3 regions of the Streptomyces sp. RLA123 genome follow, and region 3 is predicted to be linked to each of the others. Evidence: riboswitches for the same ligand, from Rfam matches in the RefSeq annotation. Region 3 holds a riboswitch; each other region holds the start of a gene.
The links. Region 3 has a riboswitch for cyclic di-AMP ahead of RV983_RS15220 (C40 family peptidase). Riboswitches for the same ligand answer to the same signal wherever they lie in the genome.

Region 1 (7,187 bases), 1.0 Mb from region 3:
CTTCTACGAGGCCCACGAGGGTGAGCTCGCCCGCTTCACCGGCGGCCGGGTCGTCGGCGGTACCAACGAGTACGGCGAGGTGTGGCTGACGCTGAAGCCGAACGAGAACCCCTCCGAGCGCGGAGGCACCGTCTACGGCTCGTACGCGCAGCCCAACACCGGCCGTATCAAGGTGATGTCGCTGAACAGCGGCGCCCCGGTCCCGGCCGCGAACGTCGGCGACACCTTCACCGGCGACACGGCAGGCCTCATCGACTACGACAGCTTCGGCGGCTACAACCTCCAGGCCACCACCGTGGGCACCCGGGTCGACTCGGGCCTGAAGCGCGAGGTCACCCGCAAGCAGAAGGACGCCGAGCTCGCGGTCGCCACGTACAACGTGGAGAACCTCGACCCGTCCGACCCGGCCGACAAGTTCGCGCGGCTCGCCGAGGGCGTCGTCACCAACCTGTCCTCGCCCGACATCGTGGCGCTGGAGGAGATCCAGGACAACAACGGCGCCGTCGACAACGGCACCGTCGCGGCCGACCAGACCGTGCGCAAGTTCATCGACGCGATCGTCGCCGCCGGCGGCCCGCGCTACGACTGGCGCTCGATCGACCCGACGAACGACACCGACGGCGGTGAGCCCGGCGGCAACATCCGCCAGGTCTTCCTGTTCAACCCCGACCGCGTGGAGTTCAAGGACCGTCCGGGTGGCGACGCTTCCACCTCGGTCGCGCCCGTGGAGACCAAGAAGGGCGTCCGGCTCTCGGTCTCGCCCGGCCGGATCGACCCCACGAGCACGGCGTGGAGCAGCAGCCGCAAGCCGCTGGTCGGCGAGTTCGAGTTCAACGACAAGCAGGTCATCGTCGTCGCGAACCACTTCAACTCCAAGGGCGGCGACGAGCCCCTGCACGGCAAGAACCAGCAGCCCAACCGCTCCTCCGAGGCTCAGCGCAAGCAGCAGGCCACCGAGGTCAACTCGTTCGTGAAGTCGCTGCTGGACGTCGACAAGAACGCGCGCGTCGTGGTCCTCGGCGACCTCAACGACTACGAGTTCTCCGACGCCCTGTCCACGCTGACCTCGGGCGGTGTGCTGAACGACCTGCTCACCACCCTCCCGGCCGAGCAGCGCTACACCTACGTGTACGAGGGCAACTCCCAGTCCCTCGACCACATCCTGCTCAGCCCCGACCTGCGGCGCTTCGACTACGACGTCGTGCACATCAACGCCGAGTTCGCCGACCAGGCCAGCGACCACGACCCGCAGATCGTCCGGATGCGCCTGAGCGGCGCCCAGGCCGACGACTGACGGTCGCGTCATCACGCGGAAGGGGGCGGTGCCGGCGGGCACCGCCCCCTTCCGCGTGTCAGCGGTGGTCGCGCTCGTGGTGCGGGACGCCGTTGCGGAGTGCCTCGTCGCCGGTCCAGGTGGCCAGCAGCTGAAGCGCGGCCTCGGAGGACGAGCCGGGCTCCGCGGTGTGGATGCACATGGCCTGGTCGGCGTCGGCGGGGAAGACGACGTTCTCGTAGGCGAGCGTCAGGTCGCCCACGACCGGGTGGTGGTAGTGCTGCACGCCATGGGTCCGCTCCCGGACCCCCTGGTCGGCCCACCAGTCGCGGAACTCGGTGCTCTTTATGGTCAGTTCGCCGACCAGCTCGGTCAGTCCCGGGTCGTCGGGGTACCGCGCGGCCTGCGCCCGCAGGGCGCCGACGAGTTCCGCGGCGTAGGCCGCCCACTGCCGGTACAGGTCCCGCGCGGCCCCGTCGAGGAACAGGAAGCGCGCCAGGTTGCGGTCCCGGTGCGGGAGCGCGTCGAAGTCGGTGATCAGCGCGCGGGCGAGCCGGTTGGAGGCCAGTACGTCACCGTGCCGTCCCAGCACCAGGGCCGGCGAGCGGCCCTCCAGCAGGTCGAGCACGCGGTGCACCTCGGGACGGACCCGCTGCGGCCGGTGCGGCGGGCGGCGGGCGGCGCGGCGCGGCCGCGCCAGCTCGAAGAGGTTCGCCCGTTCGCCCGCGTCCAGGCGCAGGGCCCGGGCCACGGCGTCCAGCACCGCGTCGGAGACATTCTGGTGCCGGCCCTGCTCCAAACGGGTGTAGTAGTCGGTGCTCACGCCGGCGAGCCGCGCCAGCTCCTCGCGCCGCAGCCCCGGCACCCTGCGCGCCGTGCCGCTGACCGCCACCCCCGCGTCCTGAGGGCTCAGCCGCGCCCTGCGGGTCCGCAGGAACTCCCTGAGCTCGGCGTTGTGCTCCATGTCCTCCAGTATGGGCGGCCGGTCATACCCGCGCCCGGCCCCGCGTCCCCGCCCAGGTCGCGGGCTCGCGGGGGCGGCGGGCAGGACGGCGCGACACCCCCGGGAGGGGTCTAGGCGCCTTCCTCCAGGTGGCGGAGGCGTTCCTGGAAGTGGTCGAGGCGGGCGCGCAGGGCCGCGGCCTCGGCGGCGAGCTCCTGGCGCAGCGGAGGAGTGCCGGCGGGCTGCGGGGCCTCGCCGGTGACGTTGACGCCGGGGCCGGCGAGGCGGCCGAAGTCCGCCGGGTGCAGTACCCGCAGGCCCGCCGTGCAGACGTGGCAGCCGGCCTGGAGCGCCCGCCAGCCCGGCAGGCCCGTACCATCGCGCACGAAGACCCGCGCCGGGCGGCCGCAGCGGCAGGCCGCCATGCGGACGGTGCGCACCCGCTGCCGGGCATAGCGCATGCCGCGTTCGTAGCGGGTGTACGCGCCCAGCACGCTGACCTGGAGGATCACCGCGTCGCCGCAGTCCGTGGCGCAGGTGAGCGCCTGCGCCTCGGCGGCCGTGTGCAGGCAGTAGAAGCCGCAGTCGCAGCCCCGGGCCGGGCTGGGGTGCCGCCTCCCGTAGCCGCACCGGGCATCGTCCAGGACGTCGTACACGATGCGCCCGCCGAGGGAGACGCCCCGGAAGCCGACGCGCGTACCGTCCGCGGAGAGCATCGGGAACGCCAGCTTCCAGCCTGTCGGCGGCACTGCCGGCCGCTCCTCCGGCAAGCGGCGTCCGTACCTCACCGGACCGCGGCCTCGGCGCTCTCGGGCTCCTGCGTCGCCGTGACGTCCGTCGCCGGGGCCGTCCGGGCCGTCACGGCCGTCGCGACGTCGATCTCCTTCGCGACACCGGGCTGCTCGTCGCCGGTCTCCTCCGCGTAGCCCTTGGCCAGTGCCTTGCCCAGCTTCATGCGAGCCTCCAAGATCGGGCGAATCCGCCGTACTCGGGCATGATGACGCACCCGCGCGGCCGTCGCACAGGGGGCGTGGAGGCCCCGGGCGCCCGGGACCCGGCTCCGGCCGAGCCTCCCGAGCCGTCCCGTGAGGGCGGGCGGCGGCTGGGGCAACGATGCGGCCGTGCCGCTGTGGATGACGGCACATCAGCGTCCGTTGAGTCCTCAGGGTCCGCCGCGGCGACCGGAATTGCCCTGCTTTCAGAGGGGTTTCCATGTCATCGTGCGGCAAGCACGCGGCGTCGGGTGGTGTCAATGGTGACGAGCGTCACGGCCCCCGTCGTGGGGCACGTGGGGCCCCGGGGGGTCGCGGTGCCGAAACCTTCACCGCCGTCGCCGGCCGCCCGGCCCCTCCATGGCGTGCGCCGCGCTCCGCCGGGAGCCCGTACGGCGGCCCCCGCCGAGCCTCTTCTGCTCGCCGCCAGTGGCGTGAAGTGCACCGCAGTCCCTCGCCGGGCGGTGGTGCGGACCTTGCCGCGCGTTGTCTCGGCGCCCGCCGGGAACGGGTGTTGGGCGGCCGGGGTCCGGGGTGACCTTCACTCCTCGTGAGCAGAGCGCTCCCTTCCGCATAACGACTGATGCACACTCACATCTCTCGTTGGTCACGGCAGTCACAGCGGAATGCGACGATCTGCCCGGTAAATCCCCATAGATTCCCGGTGTGAACTCGCCGAAGCGGCTTGGAATTGGGTGCCGCCTCTATTAACGTTCGATAACGCAGCGCGGTCACCCGTCGCCCGCCAGGGCGGCGCCGTGCGCTTGCCGAATCCCGTCCGCGGGAACCGGGGAACCACTTCCTGGGGTGAATCGGGGGCCGTCACGGCCCTCGTAGGAGACCTTCCTGCTCCGAACCCGTCAGCTAACCCGGTAGGCGAGAAGGAAGGAAAGGAGCGCGCCCGCGTGGCGTCGAACGAGCCTGCCCTGATACCCGGACAACTACGACAAGAGGCCGGGTACACCAACCCCGAGTGGGACACCGCAGAGTGGAACATGGCCGCCGGGTGGAATCCCCCGGCCGCCGAGCAGGCTCCGCCGAAGAAGAACGCGATAGACGGCTGGGACACCGCGGAGTGGAACTTCGCCGCGGGCTGGGTCGAGGAAGCACTCGCCGCGGCTCCCGCGCCGGTCACCGGACCCGTAGCGCCGTTCACGCCCGTCGCTCCCGTGCCCGAGCCGCGCAGCGCGGTCGAGTCCGCGGCCTTCGTCGACGAGGCGTTCGGCACCCATGAAGCCGACGCGGCCCACGACGCGGCCACCCCGGACGCGTACGCCGCGCAGCCCCTGTCCCCGTTCGGCGAGCCGGAGCCGGCCACCGAACCGTGGAACCCCACCGAGGAGTCCACCGCGCCCGTCCGCGGCCGGCACCGGGTGGCCAAGCAGCGCACGCTGGGCCGCGGTTCGGCGGTCTTCGGCGTCGCGGCAGTGGCCGTACTCGGCGTCGGCGGTGTCGCGACCGCCGAGGGCAAGAGCCCGCTCCCCGTCTCCCTCCCCAACCTGCCCGAGGTGTCCAAGGTCCCCGGGATCGGCACCCTGCTGGACGACGAGCCCGTTGCCAAGCCCGTTGCCGAGGCCCTGACCCCGAAGGCCGGCGAGGCGCTGCGCGCCCGGATCCTCGACCAGGCCCAGCAGCAGCGGAACGCCGCCGACACGGCCGCGCGAACCGCCGCGCAGCGGGAGGCCGCCGACAAGGCGGCCAAGGCCGCCGCCGCGCAGCAGGTACGCGTGGAGGCCGCGGCCAAGAAGCAGGCAGCCGAGGCCGCCGCGAAGAAGGCCGAGGCCGCCCGGCTGGCCGAGCTCGCCAAGAGCTACACCCTGCCGCTGACCTCGTACACGCTCACCGCGAGCTTCGGGCAGTCCAGCTCCCTGTGGGCCAACACCCACACCGGCCAGGACTTCGCCGCCCCGACCGGCACCCCGGCCAAGGCCATCCACGGCGGCACCGTCACCGAGGCCGGCTGGGCGGGTTCGTACGGCTACCGCATCATCCTGACCCTCGACGACGGCACCGAGCTCTGGTACTGCCACCTCTCCTCGATGCTGGTCACCTCGGGCAAGGTCTCCACCGGCGACACCATCGGCCGCGTCGGCGCGACCGGCAATGTCACCGGCCCGCACCTGCACATCGAGGTCCGCCCCGGCGGCGGCGACCCGATCGACCCGATGCCGTGGCTGCGCAGCATGGGCATGAAGCCCTGATCCGACGCGACGCTAGCGTCGTACGCACGGACCCCGGCGGCCTGGTGACACCCCCGACACCAGGCCGCCGGCCCGTTTGTGAGCCCGTGACCTACGGGACGAGGAAGTTGTAGAGCTCCGAGACCCGGGGCGGGCCGCTCGGTTCCGGGAACCCGGACTCCTTGGCCGCCGGCATCATGATCACGAGATAGGCCTCCAGCGCCTCGGCCGAATGCCACACGTTCACGATCCGCAGACCGTCGTTGGTGATCACTGCGGCGTGGGCCAGCAGCCCGGCGGGGGGATGTTCGGGGCCGAATCCGGCGCGGTGATTGGCCTCCTCGTACTGCAGGGCCGTCACGCCCGGGAACTCGACCTCCGCCAGGACCGTCATGGGAACCTCCCGTTTCCCTCTACGCCCAATTTCCCCCGGCTGCGGAGCGCCCGCAACGGGAGATGGCCGCGCGCCCGGGGGACGCGCGGCGCCACGGCCGGGGCCGGGAGAGGCGCTACAGCGCCTCCATCCGTACGTCCGCCGAGTCGCAGGCCACCGTCTCGTCCGCGTAGACCTCGCACACCGGCCGCCCGTCGGGCGTCATGGTGTGCTCGACCTCCCACAGGCTGAGCTCCTCGCCGCCGGCGAGGAGGAACGCGTGCTCGTACAGCGTCCAGCCCACCACGCGGCCGGTCCCGATACGGGTGTGCCGGCCGGTGACGTACGCGATGTCGTGACCGACCGCGGAGCCGAGCCGCGCCCGCAGCTCATCGCAGGGAGCGTCGCTGTTCTCGGCGCGCCGCAGCACCCGCCAGGCGTGCTCCGCGGAGTCCTCCCGCTCGTACTGCCTCGGGCCGGGCACCGGCTCCGCCCCGAACCGCGGCAGCCGGGCCAGCCACTCCGCGGCCTCCGCTTCCAGCTCCTGCGGCGCGGGCTCGCCGAAACGCAGGTCGATCACGTGCTGCGCGGCGATCAGCACCTCGGGGTCGGCGTACACCTCGTACAGCGGGTCGTCGCCGGGGCCGGTGTTGTGCTCGATCTCCCACAGCACCTGGGTGCCGCCGTCGGCGAGCAGGAACGTGTGGCGCAGCGTGCGCCGGCTCAGCCGCCGCGGCGGCCCTTTGCGCTGGCGGAAGGACGCCAGCTCCGTGCAGCCCATCAGCGCGGTCTCCAGCCGCTCGAGCACGACGTCGTCGATCTCGAACGCGTTCTGTGCCCGCGTCAGCACCACCTCGACGTCCGCCGGACCTGCCCCACCTGGTCGCGCGTTCCCCATGCGGTCCTCCTGCTTACGGCATTCCCCGCGCACCATTGCTGCGCACACAGCGTAGTGGTCCGTGAGCACTCCGCGTCGGGGGTACGGGAAAAATGGTGCACCCCCACCCGTAGGAGGCGCGTAAACGGGATGGCTCCCCTCCCGTACCCCTCGATGCCACTATGCGCCCATGCGCGCGCTCTTCGTAGGCCTCTGCACACTTGACGTCATCACGCGGGTCGACCACGTCCCCGCACCCAACGAGAAGCTGACCGCCTCGGCCCAGCTCATCGCGGCCGGCGGGCCCGCCACCAACGCCGCGGCGACCTTCGCGCACCTCGGGGGCGAGGCCGTCCTGCTCACCGCCTTCGGCGGGCATCCGCTGTCCGCGGCGATCGACGAGGACCTCGCGGCGCTCGGCGTCGCCGTCCTCAATCTGACCGCGGACTCCCCGGTGCCGCCGGCCGTCTCCACGATCCTGGTCACCGCGTCCACGGGCGACCGGGCCGTCGCCTCCATGAACGCCACCGCGCCGCCTGGAACGTCCCC
Region 2 (7,187 bases), 1.1 Mb from region 3:
TCGCCGTCGAGGTGCTGCTCGCAGCGCCGCTCGACGCCGAGCCCGAGGGCCTGGACGGCGTTGCCACGATCATGGCGCGCGCCCTGTCCGAGGGCACCGACAAGCTCACCGCCGAGGAGTTCGCGGCCGAGATGGAGCGCTGCGGCGCCACTCTCGACGCGCACGCCGACCACCCCGGCGTCCGGGTCTCGCTCGAGGTCCCCGCCTCGCGCCTCGACAAGGCCCTCGGCCTGATCGCCGACGCGCTACGCGCCCCGGCGTTCCCGGAGAGCGAGATCGAGCGCCTGGTGGGCAACCGCCTCGACGAGATCCCGCACGAGCTCGCCAACCCCGCGCGGCGCGCCGCCATGGCGCTGTCCAAGGAGCTCTTCCCCGCCGAACTGCGGTGCTCCCGGCCGCGCCAGGGTTCCGAGGAGACCGTCGCCCGGATCGACGCGCCGGCCGTCCGCGCCTTCTACGACACGCACGTACGGCCGTCCACCGCGACCGCGGTCGTGGTCGGCGACCTCACGGGGATCGACCTGGACGCGCTGCTCGGCAGCACCCTGGGGGAGTGGAGCGGCAAGCCCGCCGAGCGCCGCCCGCTGCCCGCGATCACCGCGGACGACACCGCCCGCGTGATCGTCGTCGACCGGCCCGGCTCCGTCCAGACCCAGGTGCTCATCGGGCGCACGGGCTCGGACCGCCACGACCCGGTCTGGCCGGCCCAGGTGCTCGGCACGTACTGCCTCGGCGGCACGCTGACCTCGCGCCTCGACCGCGTGCTGCGGGAGGAGAAGGGCTACACCTACGGCGTCCGCGCCTTCGGCCAGGTCCTGCTCTCCACTCCGGAGGGCACCGGCATCTCCCTGCTCGGCATCAGCGGCTCCGTGGCGACCGACGTCACCGCGCCGGCGCTGGCCGACACCTGGCAGGTGCTGCGCACCCTGGCGGCGGAGGGGCTCACCGACGAGGAGCGGGACGTCGCCGTCCAGAACCTCGTGGGTGTCGCGCCACTGCGCTACGAGACGGCCTCGGCCGTCGCCGGCACCTTCGCCGACCAGGTCGAGCAGTCGCTGCCCGACGACTTCCAGGCGCGGCTGTACGAGCGCCTGGCGGCCACCGGCACGGTCGAGGCCACGGCCGCGGCCGTCGCCGCGTTCCCGCTGGACCGGCTCGTGGTCGTGCTGGTCGGTGACGCCGCCGCGATCGCCGACCCGGTCCGCGACCTCGGCATCGGACCCGTGACGGTCGTCACGGGCGCCTGACGCCACCCGCCCGCACCGCGGCCCCGGACGCCCCTCGGCGCCCGGGGCCGCGTCGCGTCCGGGCTCAGCGCTCCAGCCGCGTGGCGGCCATGTTGATCCGCATGCCGCACGGGAGCCGCCCGTCGGACCCTGCCAGGTCGGCCGCGCGGCCGAGGAACCCGGCGCGGAGATCCGCGGTCTGCTCCTCGTCGAGGACCTCCATGTCGTAGTACGTCGAGGTGAGGGTGGACCAGACCTCCGAGGGCGTGCCGTCCATGCCGATGACCACGGTCTGCCAGGACACCGGCGCGAACCCGAGCGGTCCCAGGAGCTCGTCCAGCCCCGCTCGCCCCCGCGCGTCCTGCGGTCACCGAGCCGGGGCAGGCGCCTCTCGGGCGGAGCCGCCTCGAAGTACGGCATGGCCAGCGTCAGGAAGAGGTCCACTCCCTCGCCGGGGACGGGCCCGCCGCCGACGGCGACGGCCAGTGTCCCGCCCGGGGCGAGCACCCTCGCCGCCTCGGCGGTGACCTGGTCGGGGTCGGACATCAGCATGAGCGCCATGTGCGACACCACGGCGTCGAAGGAGTCGTCGGCGAAGGGCAGCTCTTGGGCTCGGCCCTGCGGAAGGTCGGCGCCTGCCAGCGGGGGCCGCCGGGGGGCGAGGGCCGGCTCGCCCTCCGACAGGTCGATGCCGGCGAGGACCTCGGCCCCCCCGCTCGGCGAACAGTTCCAGCAGTGCGCCGTCCGCGCAGCCCAGGTCCAGGACGCGGCGAGCGCCGGGGACGTGCTCGGCCGGCACCGCGTGGCTGGTGCGCCCGTCACGGGTGAGAGCCTTGTGGACCCCCGCCGACTAAAGGCCGGGGCTCCGGTCGTGAAAGGCGCGCAAAAAATCTTCGGCGGCACGGGCCGCGGGCTTCGTTGCCCTTGGTGCCGTGGTCACGCGGGGACCCTGCCCAGGGCGCCGAGCGCCCGGTGCCCCTCTGGAGGGCCCGGGAGGTGACGCCGGTCACGGGTCCGGGCGGGCGCTGATCGAGTCGGTGTCCATCAGCGGCGGGGGCGTCCGGATCCTGCCGGGAACTGCGGCTTTGCCGTGCGGGGCACGGTTGGGGCCGGTTGGTGCCCGGTGTGGCATCCCGCACAAAAGGCCGGATTTTTTTGGAACGGCCGCGGGGGCGCGGTTAGCGTCCTCGGGTTGTCCGGCGGAATCAGCCGCCCCCCGCGGCACCGGAGCAACGATCGCCGAGTCCCCGTCGGGCGTGAGCCTGGGGAGCCGGGGACCCACATGAGTCGTCCCCTGGGGTGAATCGGGCCCGCCCTCACCGGGGCGCCCGTAGGAGACCTTCCTGCTCCGAACCCGTCAGCTAACCCGGTAGGCGAGAAGGAAGGAAAGGATCCCCGCCTGCCCATGGCGTTCACCATACGCACCACCGTCGCCTGCGCCGCCGCGTTCACCGCCGTCACCGCCGGTACGCTCACCGCCTCCGCCTCCGCCTCCGCCCACACCGCGGACGCCGAGCGTTCCGCGTTCGCCAAGTGCGCCGCTGTCAGCGGCGACCTGGCGGCCCACCTTGCCGAGCAGGCGGACGCCCAGCACAAGGCGGCGGTCTCCGCGGCGAAGAAGGCCACGAAGCAGCACGCGGCACACGTCGCGCACGTGATGAAGGAGCGGGCGGCCAAGAAGGCCGAGGCCGCCAAGGCGGCGAAGGGGGTCAAGGAGTCCAAGACCGCCGCCACGGCCCGCGCCGAGGCGAAGGCCACCGCCCGCGACGGTGCGGCGCACGCCTCGCGCTCCCGCGCCCGCACGTCCCTGACCTCCTGGAGGCTGCCGGTCCACGGCGGCATCGGCACCCCGTACCACGCCACCAGCAGCCTGTGGTCGTCCGGTTACCACACGGGCGTGGACTTCCAGGCAGCCATCGGCACGTCGGTGCACGCCGTCGGCGCCGGTACGGTCGTCGAGGCCGGCTGGGGCGGTTCGTACGGCAACAACGTCGTGATCCGTCACGCGGACGGCATGTACACCCAGTACGGCCACCTGTCCTCGATCGGCGTCTCGGTCGGCCAGGCGGTCGCCGCCGGCACGCAGATCGGCCTGTCGGGCGCCACGGGCAACGTGACCGGCCCGCACCTGCACTTCGAGGCCCGGACCACCCCGGCGTACGGCTCCGACGTCGACCCGGTGGCGTACCTGCGCTCCCACGGCGTCCTCTTCTGACCTCCCGGTCCACCTCCCTCCCCCCACCCGAAGGCCCCGGCTCCCCCAAGGCCGGGGCCTTCGGTATGCGCGGAAGTGTGTCCGAAAAGACTCCATGAATTCCGGGCTGCCGCCGGAATCGGCCATGTGCTGGAATAGAGTCGTCACGGAAATGCCGGCACCTGCGGTGCGCGGGAATTCAGCGGCAGCCGTCGGCACGCAGGGGAAGGAAACCGGCGATGTGGGACCGGATGTGAACGGGACGGGCGGCGCGGGCCGCCGCATTTCCGCCCAGGCGGTGTGCGCGGCGATTCGCGACGACATCATCAGTGGGCACTTCGCACCGGGCAGCCGGCTGACCGAGGAGCAGCTCGCCAAGCGCTACGGGGTGTCGCGGGTCCCGGTCCGTGAGGCGCTGCGCACCCTGGAGTCCGAGGGCTTCGTCCTCACCCGCCGGCACGCCGGCGCGTCCGTGGCCGAGCCCACCCACCAGGAGGCCGAAGACCTCCTGGAGATCCGCGGCCTGCTGGAGCCGCTGGGCGCCGCGCGCGCGGCCCAGCGGCGTACGGAGGCACACGTCAAGGTGTTGCACGGCCTGGTGCGCCTCGGTCAGGAGCGTTCGGCGCAGGGGCAGTTGTCCGATCTGCCGGCGCTGGACGGGTGGTTCCACGAGACGCTGGCGCAGGCCTCGGGGAGCCCCACGCTGGTGGCGCTGCTGACGCAGCTGCGGCACAAGATCGCCTGGGTGTACGCGGTGGACTCGCCGGGCCGCGCGGCGGAGTCCTGGGAGGAGCACGGATTCGTCGTGGACGCCGTCGCCCGTGGGGACGCCGAGCGCGCCCGCACGGCGATGGCGGGCCACGTGGAGCGCGCCGCGGCGGTGCACCGGCTGCGCCGCCCGGAGCGTGCGGGCCGCGGTGCGCCCCTTCGGTGAGGAAGCGGAAACATGCCGTACACAAACCGAGCCATCACTTTTAACAGCGATGCCGTATACAACGGGAGAACAGGCCGCACTCCCATTTCGCACGCCCGGTTCCATCGTGAGCCGCGCCGAATTCGGCAGGTGACCGAAAAAAGCCGGGCCGCGAAATCCGGTCGTATTTCGCGGCCCCGGCCCGGCATGTCGGGCGACCGGGTCAGACGGTCTCGGGAAGTTCTTCCATGCCCTCGGACACGAGCTTCGCCAGGCTGTCGAGCGCGGCGTCGGCGCCCTCGGCGTCGGAGGCCAGGAGGATCTCCTCGCCTCCCGCGGCGCCCAGGCTCAGAACGGCCAGCATCGAGGCGGCGTTGACGGCGGCACCGCCGGCCTTGGCGATGGTGACGGGCACGCCGACGGCGGTCGCGGCGCGGACGAAGATCGCTGCGGGACGTGCGTGGAGGCCCTCGGCCCAGCCGACGGTGACGTGGCGCTCAGCCATGGTGTTGTCCTTCGGGTCGTTCCAGGGTGGTCTAGACCAGTCTGCCACGCCGGGCGCACCGATCCGGCCCTTCCGTCCCTGACATCGTCGCACCGATCCCGCGCCCCCTGATGCCCGTACGCTGGGCCCATGACGACCCCGCCGTCCACGGAAGAGCGTGAGTACCCGGTCCACTGGGAGGCGGACGTCGTCCTGCGTGACGGTGGGATCGCCCATGTCCGGCCGATTCGGCCCGACGACGCGGGCCGGCTGGTCAGCTTCTACGAACAGGTCTCGGACGAGTCCAAGTACTACCGCTTCTTCGCGCCCTACCCGCGGCTCTCCGACCGGGACGTGCACCGCTTCACCCACCACGACTACCGCGACCGGGTGGGGCTGGCGGCCCTCGTCGGCGACGAGTTCATCGCGACCGTCCGCTACGACCGCACGGAGACCGACGAGGCCGAGGTCGCCTTCCTCGTCCAGGACGCGCACCAGGGCCGCGGTGTCGCCTCGGCGCTGATGGAGCACATCGCGGCCGTGGCCCGTGAGCGCGACATCCGGCGCTTCATCGCCGAGGTGCTGCCCGCCAACCGTAAGATGATCAAGGTTTTCACGGACGCCGGGTACACCCAGCAGCGCAGCTTCACCGACGGCGTCGTCCGGCTCGAGTTCGACCTGGAACCCACCGAGCAGTCGGTCGCCGTCATGCGCGCCCGTGAGCAGCGCGCCGAGGCCCGGTCCGTACGGCGGCTGCTCAGCCCGTCGTCGATCGCCGTCATCGGCACCGGACGGCGGCCCGGCGGCGTCGGCCGCAGCGTGCTGCGGCACATCACCGAGGGCGGTTTCACCGGCGAGGTGCACGCGGTGAACCGTTCCTTCGACGCCGGGCAGCCGGTTCTGGAACCCGAGGGCGTCCCCGCCCACCGCTCCGTCACGGAGATCCCCGGGCAGGTCGACCTCGCCGTGATCGCCGTCCCCGCGGAGAACGTCGCCGAGGTCGTCGCCGACTGCGGCCGGCACGGCGTCCTCGGCCTGCTCGTCCTCTCGTCCGGCTACGCCGAGTCCGGCCCCGAGGGCAGCCGGCGGCAGCGTGCCCTGGTCCGCCAGGCCCGCTCGTACGGCATGCGCGTCATCGGGCCCAATGCCTTCGGCGTCCTCAACTCCGCCGACGACATCCGGCTCAACGCCTCGCTGGCCCCCGAGATACCGCGGGCCGGGCGGCTCGGGCTGTTCACCCAGTCCGGGGCCATCGGCATCGCCATGCTGTCCGGGCTGCACCGGCGCGGCGCCGGGCTGTCGTCCTTCGTCTCCGCGGGAAACCGCGCGGACGTCTCCGGCAACGACATCCTCCAGTACTGGCACGACGACCCGGCCACCGACGTCGCGCTGCTCTACCTGGAAACCCTCGGCAACCCGCGGAAGTTCTACCGCCTCGCCCGCCGCACCGCCGCCGTCAAGCCGGTCCTGGTGGTCAAGGGCGCGCGCCACAGTGCGGCCAGGCCGCCCGGCCACACCGTGCCCGTCACCCGCATCCCCGACAGCACCGTCTCCGCGCTGCTGCGCCAGGCCGGCGTCATCCGCACCGACACCGTCACCGAGCTCCTGGACACCGGACTGCTGCTGTCCTGCCAGCCGCTGCCGGCCGGACCCCGCGTCGCGGTCCTCGGCAACTCCGAGTCGCTCGGCCTGCTCACCTACGACGCGTGCCTCACCGCGGGACTGGAACCCGGCCGCCCCGCCGACCTCACGACCTCCGCGACCCCCGGGGACTTCGCCGCCGCGCTCACCGCCGCGCTGCGCGACCCCGCCCATGACGCCGTCGTCGTCACGGCCATTCCGCGCGTCGGCGACGAACTGCGGGGCCACCCCGAGACCGGTGACGACCCCGAGCTCGCTGCCGCCCTGGAGCGCGCCGTCGCCGAGGCCGGCGGCGCCAAACCCGTGGCGATCGTGCACACCGCGCTGGAGGCCATGGGCACCCGCCTGGCCGCCCCCGGGATCCCCGCCTACGCCGCCGCCGAGCGCGCCGTGAAGGCCCTCGCCCAGGCGGCCGCCTACGCCCAGTGGCGCCGGGACGCCGGGACCCCCGGCAGGGTGCCCGAGTTCGACGACGTGGACGAGGCCCGGGCCCGCCTGGACGTGGCGCGGCTGCTCAAGGACACCGGAGAGCGGGCCGCGGACGGCGCCCCCGGCGTCACCCTGGACGAGGCCTCCGCGGCCGCGCTCCTGGCCCGCTACGGCATCGCCGTGCGCGCCGCCCTGCCCGCGCCCGACGTCGCCGCCGCGGTGGAGGCCGCCCGCCGCCTCGGCTACCCCGTGGCCCTGAAGACCACCGCCCCGCACCTGCGCCACCGCGCCGACCTCGGC
Region 3 (7,187 bases):
AGCGACTCCGGGATCTCCTCCAGGAAGCGGGAGGGCGGGTTGTACGACGGCTGGCCCCACGCGCTGCGCATGCTCGCCCGCGTGACGTACAGCCGCTGCCGCGCCCGCGTGATGCCGACGTAGGCGAGCCGGCGCTCCTCCTCCAGCTCCTTGGTCTGGCCGAGCGCGCGCATGTGCGGGAAGACCCCGTCCTCCATGCCGGTCAGGAAGACCACGGGGAACTCCAGGCCCTTGGCGGTGTGGAGGGTCATCAGCGTTATGACGCCACCGCCCTCCTCGTCGTCCGGGATCTGGTCGGAGTCGGCGACCAGCGCGACGCGTTCCAGGAACTCGGCGAGCGTACCGGGCTCCTCCTCGGTGCGCTCCTGCTCGAACTCCAGGGCCACCGCCGCGAGTTCCTGGAGGTTCTCGACGCGGGTCTCGTCCTGCGGGTCGGTGGAGGCCTGGAGTTCGGCCAGGTAGCCCGTGCGCTCCAGCACCGCCTCCAGGACGGTGGCGGGGCCGGCGCCGGAGTCGACGACCGTGCGGAGTTCCTCCAGCAGCTCGTTGAAGCGCTTGACGGCGTTGACCGAGCGGGCGGCCATGCCGAAGGCCTCGTCGACCCGGCGCAGCGCCGCCGGGAAGGAGATCCGCTCGCGCGAGGCCAGGGCGTCGACCATGGCCTCGGCGCGCTCGCCGATGCCGCGCTTGGGCACGTTGAGGATGCGGCGCAGCGGGACGGTGTCCTCGGGGTTGGCGAGTACGCGCAGATAGGCCAGGACGTCCCGGACCTCCTTGCGCTCGTAGAAGCGGACTCCGCCGACGACCTTGTACGGCAGGCCGACGCGGATGAAGACCTCTTCGAAGACACGGGACTGCGCGTTGGTCCGGTAGAAGACGGCGACCTCGCCGGGACGGGCGTCGCCTGCGTCGGTGAGCCGGTCGATCTCGTCGGCGATGAACTGCGCCTCGTCGTGCTCCTGGTCGGCGACGTAGCCGGTGATGACCGGGCCCTGGCCGGCCTCCGTCCACAGGTTCTTCGGGCGGCGGGAGGCGTTGCGCTCGATGACGGCGTTGGCGGCGGTCAGGATGTTCTGTGTGGAGCGGTAGTTCTGCTCCAGCAGGATCGTGCGCGCCTGCGGGTAGTCCTCCTCGAACTGGAGGATGTTGCGGATGGTGGCACCGCGGAAGGCGTAGATGCTCTGGTCGGCGTCACCGACCACGCACAGCTCCGCCGGCCCTTCGCCGCCCTGCTCCGCGTCCCCGGTCCCGACCAGCTCGCGCACCAGGGTGTACTGGGCGTGGTTGGTGTCCTGGTACTCGTCGACCAGGACGTGCCGGAAGCGGCGCCGGTAGTGCTCGGCGACATCCGGGAAGACCTGGAGCAGGTTGACCGTGGTCATGATGATGTCGTCGAAGTCGAGCGCGTTGGCCTCGCGCAGCCGCGACTGGTACATCGCGTAGGCCTCGGCGAGCTTCTTCTCGAAGGGGTTCTCGGCCTGGTCGGCGAAGGTCTCCTCGTCGATGAGCTCGTTCTTGAGGTTGGAGACCTTGGCGCTGAAGGACTTCGGGGGGAACTGCTTGGGGTCCAGGTCCAGGTCGCGGCAGACCAGCGCCATCAGGCGCTTGGAGTCGGCCGCGTCGTAGATCGAGAAGCTGGAGGTGAAGCCGAGCTTCTTGGACTCCCGGCGCAGGATGCGGACGCAGGCGCTGTGGAAGGTGGAGACCCACATCACATGGGCCCGCGGGCCGACGAGTTGCTCGACGCGGTCCTTCATCTCGCCGGCGGCCTTGTTGGTGAAGGTGATCGCCAGGATCTGGCCGGGGTGCACCTTGCGGGCGCCCAGCAGGTGGGCGATGCGGTGGGTGAGCACCCGGGTCTTGCCGGAGCCGGCGCCCGCGACGATGAGCAGCGGGGAGCCGGTGTGCTCGACGGCGGCGCGCTGCTGCTCGTTGAGCCCCTCCAGCAGGGCGGCGGGGTCGACGGCCGGGCGCGGCGCGCCGTCCCGGTAGTACGTGTCCCGGTCGGCGGGCGCGTCGAAGCGCCCCTCGAAGAGGTCGTGCGGAACCGCCTCGGCCTCCTCCTCGAGGGGCGGCGGCGGGTGCTCCTCCCTCGGTTCGAAGCCGGCCAGGAAGCTGTCGTCAAAGAGGCTGCTCATCGCTTCCCGAGTCTAAGCGGTGGGACCGACAGCGGTGCGCCGCTTCCGGGAGCCCGGTGGTCGCGGGTTCCGCGCACGCAGCCCCGCGGCAGTGCCGCCCGAGAGCCTCCGCGGGCCCACCGGAGTGGCCCACCGGAGGGCCGGGCAACGGCCCGGCTGCGTAAAGGTCACGAAATGATTGCGGACAATTCGAACACCAGCCTTCCCAGGAGCCACCCCAGTTGACTAGCGTGCCCCCTCAGGCGGTCCGCACCGAACGGCGGCGACCGAGCCGTCACGGCCGCCTCCGCTGAGTCCGGCGACCGCCGGAGCCGGGGACCCACCACTTTGGGGTGAATCGGTCCGTACGGGCACACGCACACGTGCCCGGACGACCGTAGGGCGGCCTTCCGAAGCCCGAACCCGACAGCTAACCCGGTAGGCGGTCCACGGAAGGAGCCGTCCGACTTGGCGACGCACCGCAAGCCGCGCCCCCGCATGCTCACGGTCCCCGGCCCGCGCACGGCCGTGGGGCTGACGACCGCCGCACTGGCGACCGTCACCCTCTTCGGAGAGAGCGCCAGCGCGGCGCCCGCCTCCCCCGACAAGCCGTCCATCACCGAGGTCAAGGCCAGGGTGGACTCGCTCTACCACCAGGCCGAGGCGGCCACGGAGCGCTACAACGGCGCCAAGGAGCAGACCGACAAGCAGCGGACGCACGCGGACGAGCTGCTCGACCAGGTCGCCCGCAAGACGCAGACGCTCAACGACGCCCGCCGCACGATCGGCGAGTACGCCACGGCCCAGTACCGCGGCGGCGGCCTGGACGGCACGACGTCCTTCCTGCTCACCTCCGACCCGCAGCAGTTCCTGGACCAGGCGCACCTGGTGGAGCGCCTGTCCGACCGCCAGGAGCACGCGATGGAGGCCTTCCGTACGCAGCAGGAGGCGACCACGCAGAAGCGCACGGAGGCGGTCCGGAGTCTGCAGAAGCTCAGCGAGGCGCAGTCGACGCTGGCCACGGAGAAGAAGGCGGTCAAGGAGAAGCTCGCCGCCGCGCAGCAGTTGCTCAACACCCTGACCGCCCAGGAGAAGGCGCGGCTGGCCGCCCTGGAGAAGAAGAAGCAGGAGGAGGCCGAGGCCGCGGCCAAGGCGATCGCCGCGAAGGAGAAGGAGGCGCAGCAGACGGCCGCGGACACGTCGGTCACCGGCGGAGGTTCCACCACGTCCACGGTGGCATCGGGCACCTACGCCGCCAAGGCCGACAAGGCGATCGCCTTCGCCCACGCCCAGATCGGCAAGCCCTATGTGTACGGCGCCACGGGCCCCAACTCCTTCGACTGCTCGGGCCTGACCCAGGGTGCCTGGGCCGCCGCGGGCGTCTCCATCCCCCGTACCACCTACGACCAGGTCGACTTCGGCTCCCGCGTCACCGCGGACCAGCTGCAACCCGGCGACCTGGTCTTCTTCTACTCGGACGTGACCCACGTCGGCCTCTACATCGGCGGCGGCAAGATGATCCACGCGCCTCACACGGGCACCGTGGTGAAGATCGCCCCGATCACCGAGATGCCGATCTACGGCTACGCCCGGATGGCCTGAGTCCCGCGCCTCCCCGCAAAGGGACTCAGGTCCAGAGCACCGCGATGAAGATGTTGGCGGTGGTCAGCGCACCCATGGTGCCGAAGGCCGCCGCCGACCACCTTCTCCTCGTCGCGCTTGACGTGGACCAGGCCGAGGACCACCACCAGCACGGCCGGCTTCACGCCGATCTTGACGTTGTTCACCGGCTGGTCGTCGGCCTGGTTGAGGCCGACCAGCAGCGCGCCGGTGACCAGCATGGTGAGAGCGCCGTGCAGCATGCCCGGCACGAAGCGCGCCTCGCCGCGGCCCATGGCCTTCATCTGGGTGAGGAAGCCGCCGAGCAGGGCGGCGATGCCGATGATGTGCAGGCCGACGACGAGGCTGATGAGTACGTCCATGGCTCACGACCCCAGCCACGCCCATATCAGCACCAGGCACCGAGGTGGGCTCCTTCCGGCACATCGGTCACGGCTGGACCGCAAGCGACCAGGTCACCCGTCGAACAGCGGTCATCGCGTGACAGGTAGCGGCCGAATCGGACCAGTCCCGCACACTCCCCCGCCGCCCGGCGGCGCACAGGTTTAGCGTCCTGCCCCAGGTGGCCGATCCCCACTGCCGGCGGGACTCGTCGTCGGCATCGGCCACCCCCGCCGAAGGTCCGGCGGCGGCGCGGCTCCCCGTCCGTCCGCCGCCGGACCGCGGGCAGCAAGTCCGGCAGCTCGGAAGGAGTGACGGCGCGTGGCGTCGCACAGAAAGCCCAAGGAGCGCACCCTCACCGGCTCCACCGTGCGCACGGCCGCCACGCTCGCCATCGCGGGAGCGGCCTCGGTGACGGTGTTCGGTGAGACCGGGCACGCCGAACCCCGGCTGACCACCTCCGAGGCCAAGGCCCGTGTCGACCGGCTCTACGAGGAGGCCGAGCAGGCCACCGAGCGGTACAACGGCGCGAAGGAGAAGGCCGACACGGTCCAGCACCGGATCGATGACCTCCAGAACGAGCTCGCCCGCAGGACCGAGCGCCTCAACCGCACCCGCGACGGCCTGGGGTCGATCGCCACCGCCCAGTACCGCACCGGCGGCGTCGATCCGGCCATGCAGCTCGCCCTGGCCTCCTCGCCCGACCAGTACCTGGAACGGGCCGGGCTGCTGGACCGCATGAGCAGCCGTCAGAACGCCGCGCTGCACGCCCTCGGCACCCAGAAGCGCGAGGTCGAGCAGTTGCGCGCCGAGGCCGGCACCGAACTCACCGAGCTGCGCCGGTCCCGCGCCGAACTCGCCCGCCACAAGAGCACCGTGCAGGAACGCCTGGCCACCGCCCAGCGCCTGCTGGACGGGCTGACCGCGGGCCAGCGCGCCGCCGTCCTGGCGGACGGGGGCCAGGGCACGGCCCGCTCCGGCGATCGGGCCGGCCGCGCGGTCTCCGCGGGCTCACGGGCGGCCCTGGCGCCCGCGGTGGCCCCCAACGCCCGCGCCGCCCGGGCCGTGTCCTTCGCGTACGACTCCCTCGGCCTGCCCTACGTCTGGGGCGCCACCGGCCCGTCCTCGTACGACTGCTCGGGCTTCACACAGGCCGCCTGGCGGTCCGCCGGGGTGGAGCTGCCACGCACGACCTACACCCAGATCAATGCCGGCAGCCGCATCTCCCGCGCCGAACTGGAGCCCGGTGACCTGGTGTTCTTCTACTCGGGGATCAGCCACGTCGGCCTGTACATCGGCAACGGCATGATGATCCACGCCCCGCGCACCGGCGATGTGGTGAAGATCGCCCCCGTCGACCAGATGCCCTTCGCGGGGGCCGCCCGTCCCGCGTGAGCCCCCGCCGCCCGGACCCGGCCGTCAGACCAGCCGGCGGGCGGTGGCCCAGCGGGTGAGTTCGTGGCGGTTGGAGAGCTGGAGCTTGCGCAGCACCGCCGAGACGTGCGACTCGACCGTCTTGACGGAGATGTAGAGCTGCTTGGCCACCTCCTTGTAGGCGTAGCCGCGGGCGATCAGCCGCAGCACCTCGCGCTCGCGCTGGGTGAGCCGGTCCAGGTCCTCGTCGACCGGCGGGGCGTCGGTGGAGGCGAAGGCGTCCAGGACGAAGCCGGCCAGGCGAGGTGAGAAGACCGCGTCCCCGTCGGCGACCCGGAAGACCGAATTGACCAGGTCGGGACCGGTGATGGTCTTGGTGACATAGCCGCGGGCACCGCCGCGGATCACGCCGATGACGTCCTCGGCGGCGTCGGAGACCGACAACGCCAGGAACCGCACCGGGTGTTCGGCGGCCGCGCTCAGCCCCGCGCAGCGCTTGAGCACCTCGACCCCGCCGCCGCCGGGCAGGTGGACGTCGAGCAGTACGACGTCGGGCCGGGTCGCGGTGATGACCGCGACCGCCTGGTCGACGTCGGCGGCCTCGCCGACCACGTCCACGCCGGTCCGCTCGGTCTCGCCGATCTCGGCCTGGACCCCGGTGCGGAACATCCGGTGGTCGTCGACGAGGACGACCCTCACACGCCGATCGCTGCTCATGACGGCCTCCCTGGTCCCGAGTCCTGCTGCCGCTCCATCTCCAGCTCCACTTCCGTCCCCCCACCCGGCGCGGGGCGCAGCCGCGCCTCGCCGCCGTTGCGTCTCATCCGGCCGATGACGGACTCCCGTACGCCCATCCTGTCCGACGGTACGTCGTCCAGGTCGAAGCCGGGGCCGCGGTCGCGCACGGACACGAAGACCCTGCTCCCCTCGACCTCCGCGTACACCTGCACGGGCTCGTCGCCACCGTACTTGGCGGCGTTGACCATGGCCTCGCGGGCCGCCTGCATCTGCGCGACCAGCCGCTCGTCCAGCGGGCAGTCGCCGACGCACACCACCTCGACCTGGACGCCGTGCGCGTCCTCCACCTCCGCCGCCGCGCGGCGCACCGCCTCGGCCACGGTGGTCGGCTCGTCCTCGCGGCCGTTGCCCTCGGGGCGGTAGAGCCAGGCGCGCAGCTCGCGTTCCTGCGCGCGGGCGAGCCGGGCCACCTCGCGCGGGTCGTCCGCGTGCCGCTGGATCAGGGTCAGGGTGTGCAGGACCGAGTCGTGGACGTGCGCGGCGACCTCGGCCCGCTCCTGGGCCCTGATGCGCGCGAGGCGCTCCGCCGACAGGTCCTGCGTCATACGGACGAGGTAGGGGCCGGCGATGAGCGCGACGCCGACGAGCACGGCGAGCGTGGCCTGGAGGATGGTGCCGAGGTGGCTGACCGAGCCCCGCACGACGAGGAAGCCGGTCACCCCGACGCCCACCAGGATCACTCCGGCCGCGCCGCGCGCGACGGGCAGCAGCCGCTTGCCGCGGCTCAGTTCGGCCCAGCGGGCGCGGCGCGCGTTGTCCGCCTGCCGCCACACCAGCGCGACGCCGAGGCCGATCAGCAGCAGTGGCCAGATGTAGGCGTTGGCGGCGTCGAGGTCGAGGTTGTCCAGCAGGATGCCGAGGCCCACGGCGAGCGCGAGCAGCGCGACGATCTGGCCG

Region 1: another riboswitch for cyclic di-AMP. It lies ahead of RV983_RS20080 (M23 family metallopeptidase); the one in region 3 lies ahead of RV983_RS15220 (C40 family peptidase).
Region 2: another riboswitch for cyclic di-AMP. It lies ahead of RV983_RS10360 (M23 family metallopeptidase); the one in region 3 lies ahead of RV983_RS15220 (C40 family peptidase).

The regions. Positions count from the first base shown of each region.
Region 1 covers NZ_JBWDOR010000003.1:4,403,649-4,410,835, forward strand. The annotation lists gene RV983_RS20060 (endonuclease/exonuclease/phosphatase family protein) at 1-1,294, shown strand, start outside; gene RV983_RS20065 (helix-turn-helix domain-containing protein) at 1,353-2,237, opposite strand; gene RV983_RS20070 (hypothetical protein) at 2,348-2,965, opposite strand; gene RV983_RS20075 (hypothetical protein) at 3,001-3,171, opposite strand; cyclic di-AMP (ydaO/yuaA leader) riboswitch at 3,964-4,102, shown strand; gene RV983_RS20080 (M23 family metallopeptidase) at 4,114-5,409, shown strand; gene RV983_RS20085 (hypothetical protein) at 5,501-5,782, opposite strand; gene RV983_RS20090 (DUF6227 family protein) at 5,898-6,659, opposite strand; gene RV983_RS20095 (PfkB family carbohydrate kinase) at 6,829-7,187, shown strand, end outside.
Region 2 covers NZ_JBWDOR010000003.1:2,301,660-2,308,846, reverse strand. The annotation lists gene RV983_RS10375 (M16 family metallopeptidase) at 1-1,247, shown strand, start outside; gene RV983_RS10370 (hypothetical protein) at 1,312-1,530, opposite strand; partial or broken gene RV983_RS10365 (class I SAM-dependent methyltransferase) at 1,761-2,048, opposite strand; cyclic di-AMP (ydaO/yuaA leader) riboswitch at 2,454-2,616, shown strand; gene RV983_RS10360 (M23 family metallopeptidase) at 2,632-3,441, shown strand; gene RV983_RS10355 (GntR family transcriptional regulator) at 3,662-4,354, shown strand; gene RV983_RS10350 (HPr family phosphocarrier protein) at 4,557-4,838, opposite strand; gene RV983_RS10345 (bifunctional acetate--CoA ligase family protein/GNAT family N-acetyltransferase) at 4,968-7,187, shown strand, end outside.
Region 3 covers NZ_JBWDOR010000003.1:3,378,410-3,385,596, forward strand. The annotation lists gene pcrA (DNA helicase PcrA) at 1-2,138, opposite strand, end outside; cyclic di-AMP (ydaO/yuaA leader) riboswitch at 2,416-2,577, shown strand; gene RV983_RS15220 (C40 family peptidase) at 2,586-3,719, shown strand; partial or broken gene RV983_RS15225 (hypothetical protein) at 3,745-4,099, opposite strand; gene RV983_RS15230 (C40 family peptidase) at 4,440-5,513, shown strand; gene RV983_RS15235 (LuxR C-terminal-related transcriptional regulator) at 5,538-6,209, opposite strand; gene RV983_RS15240 (PspC domain-containing protein) at 6,206-7,187, opposite strand, start outside.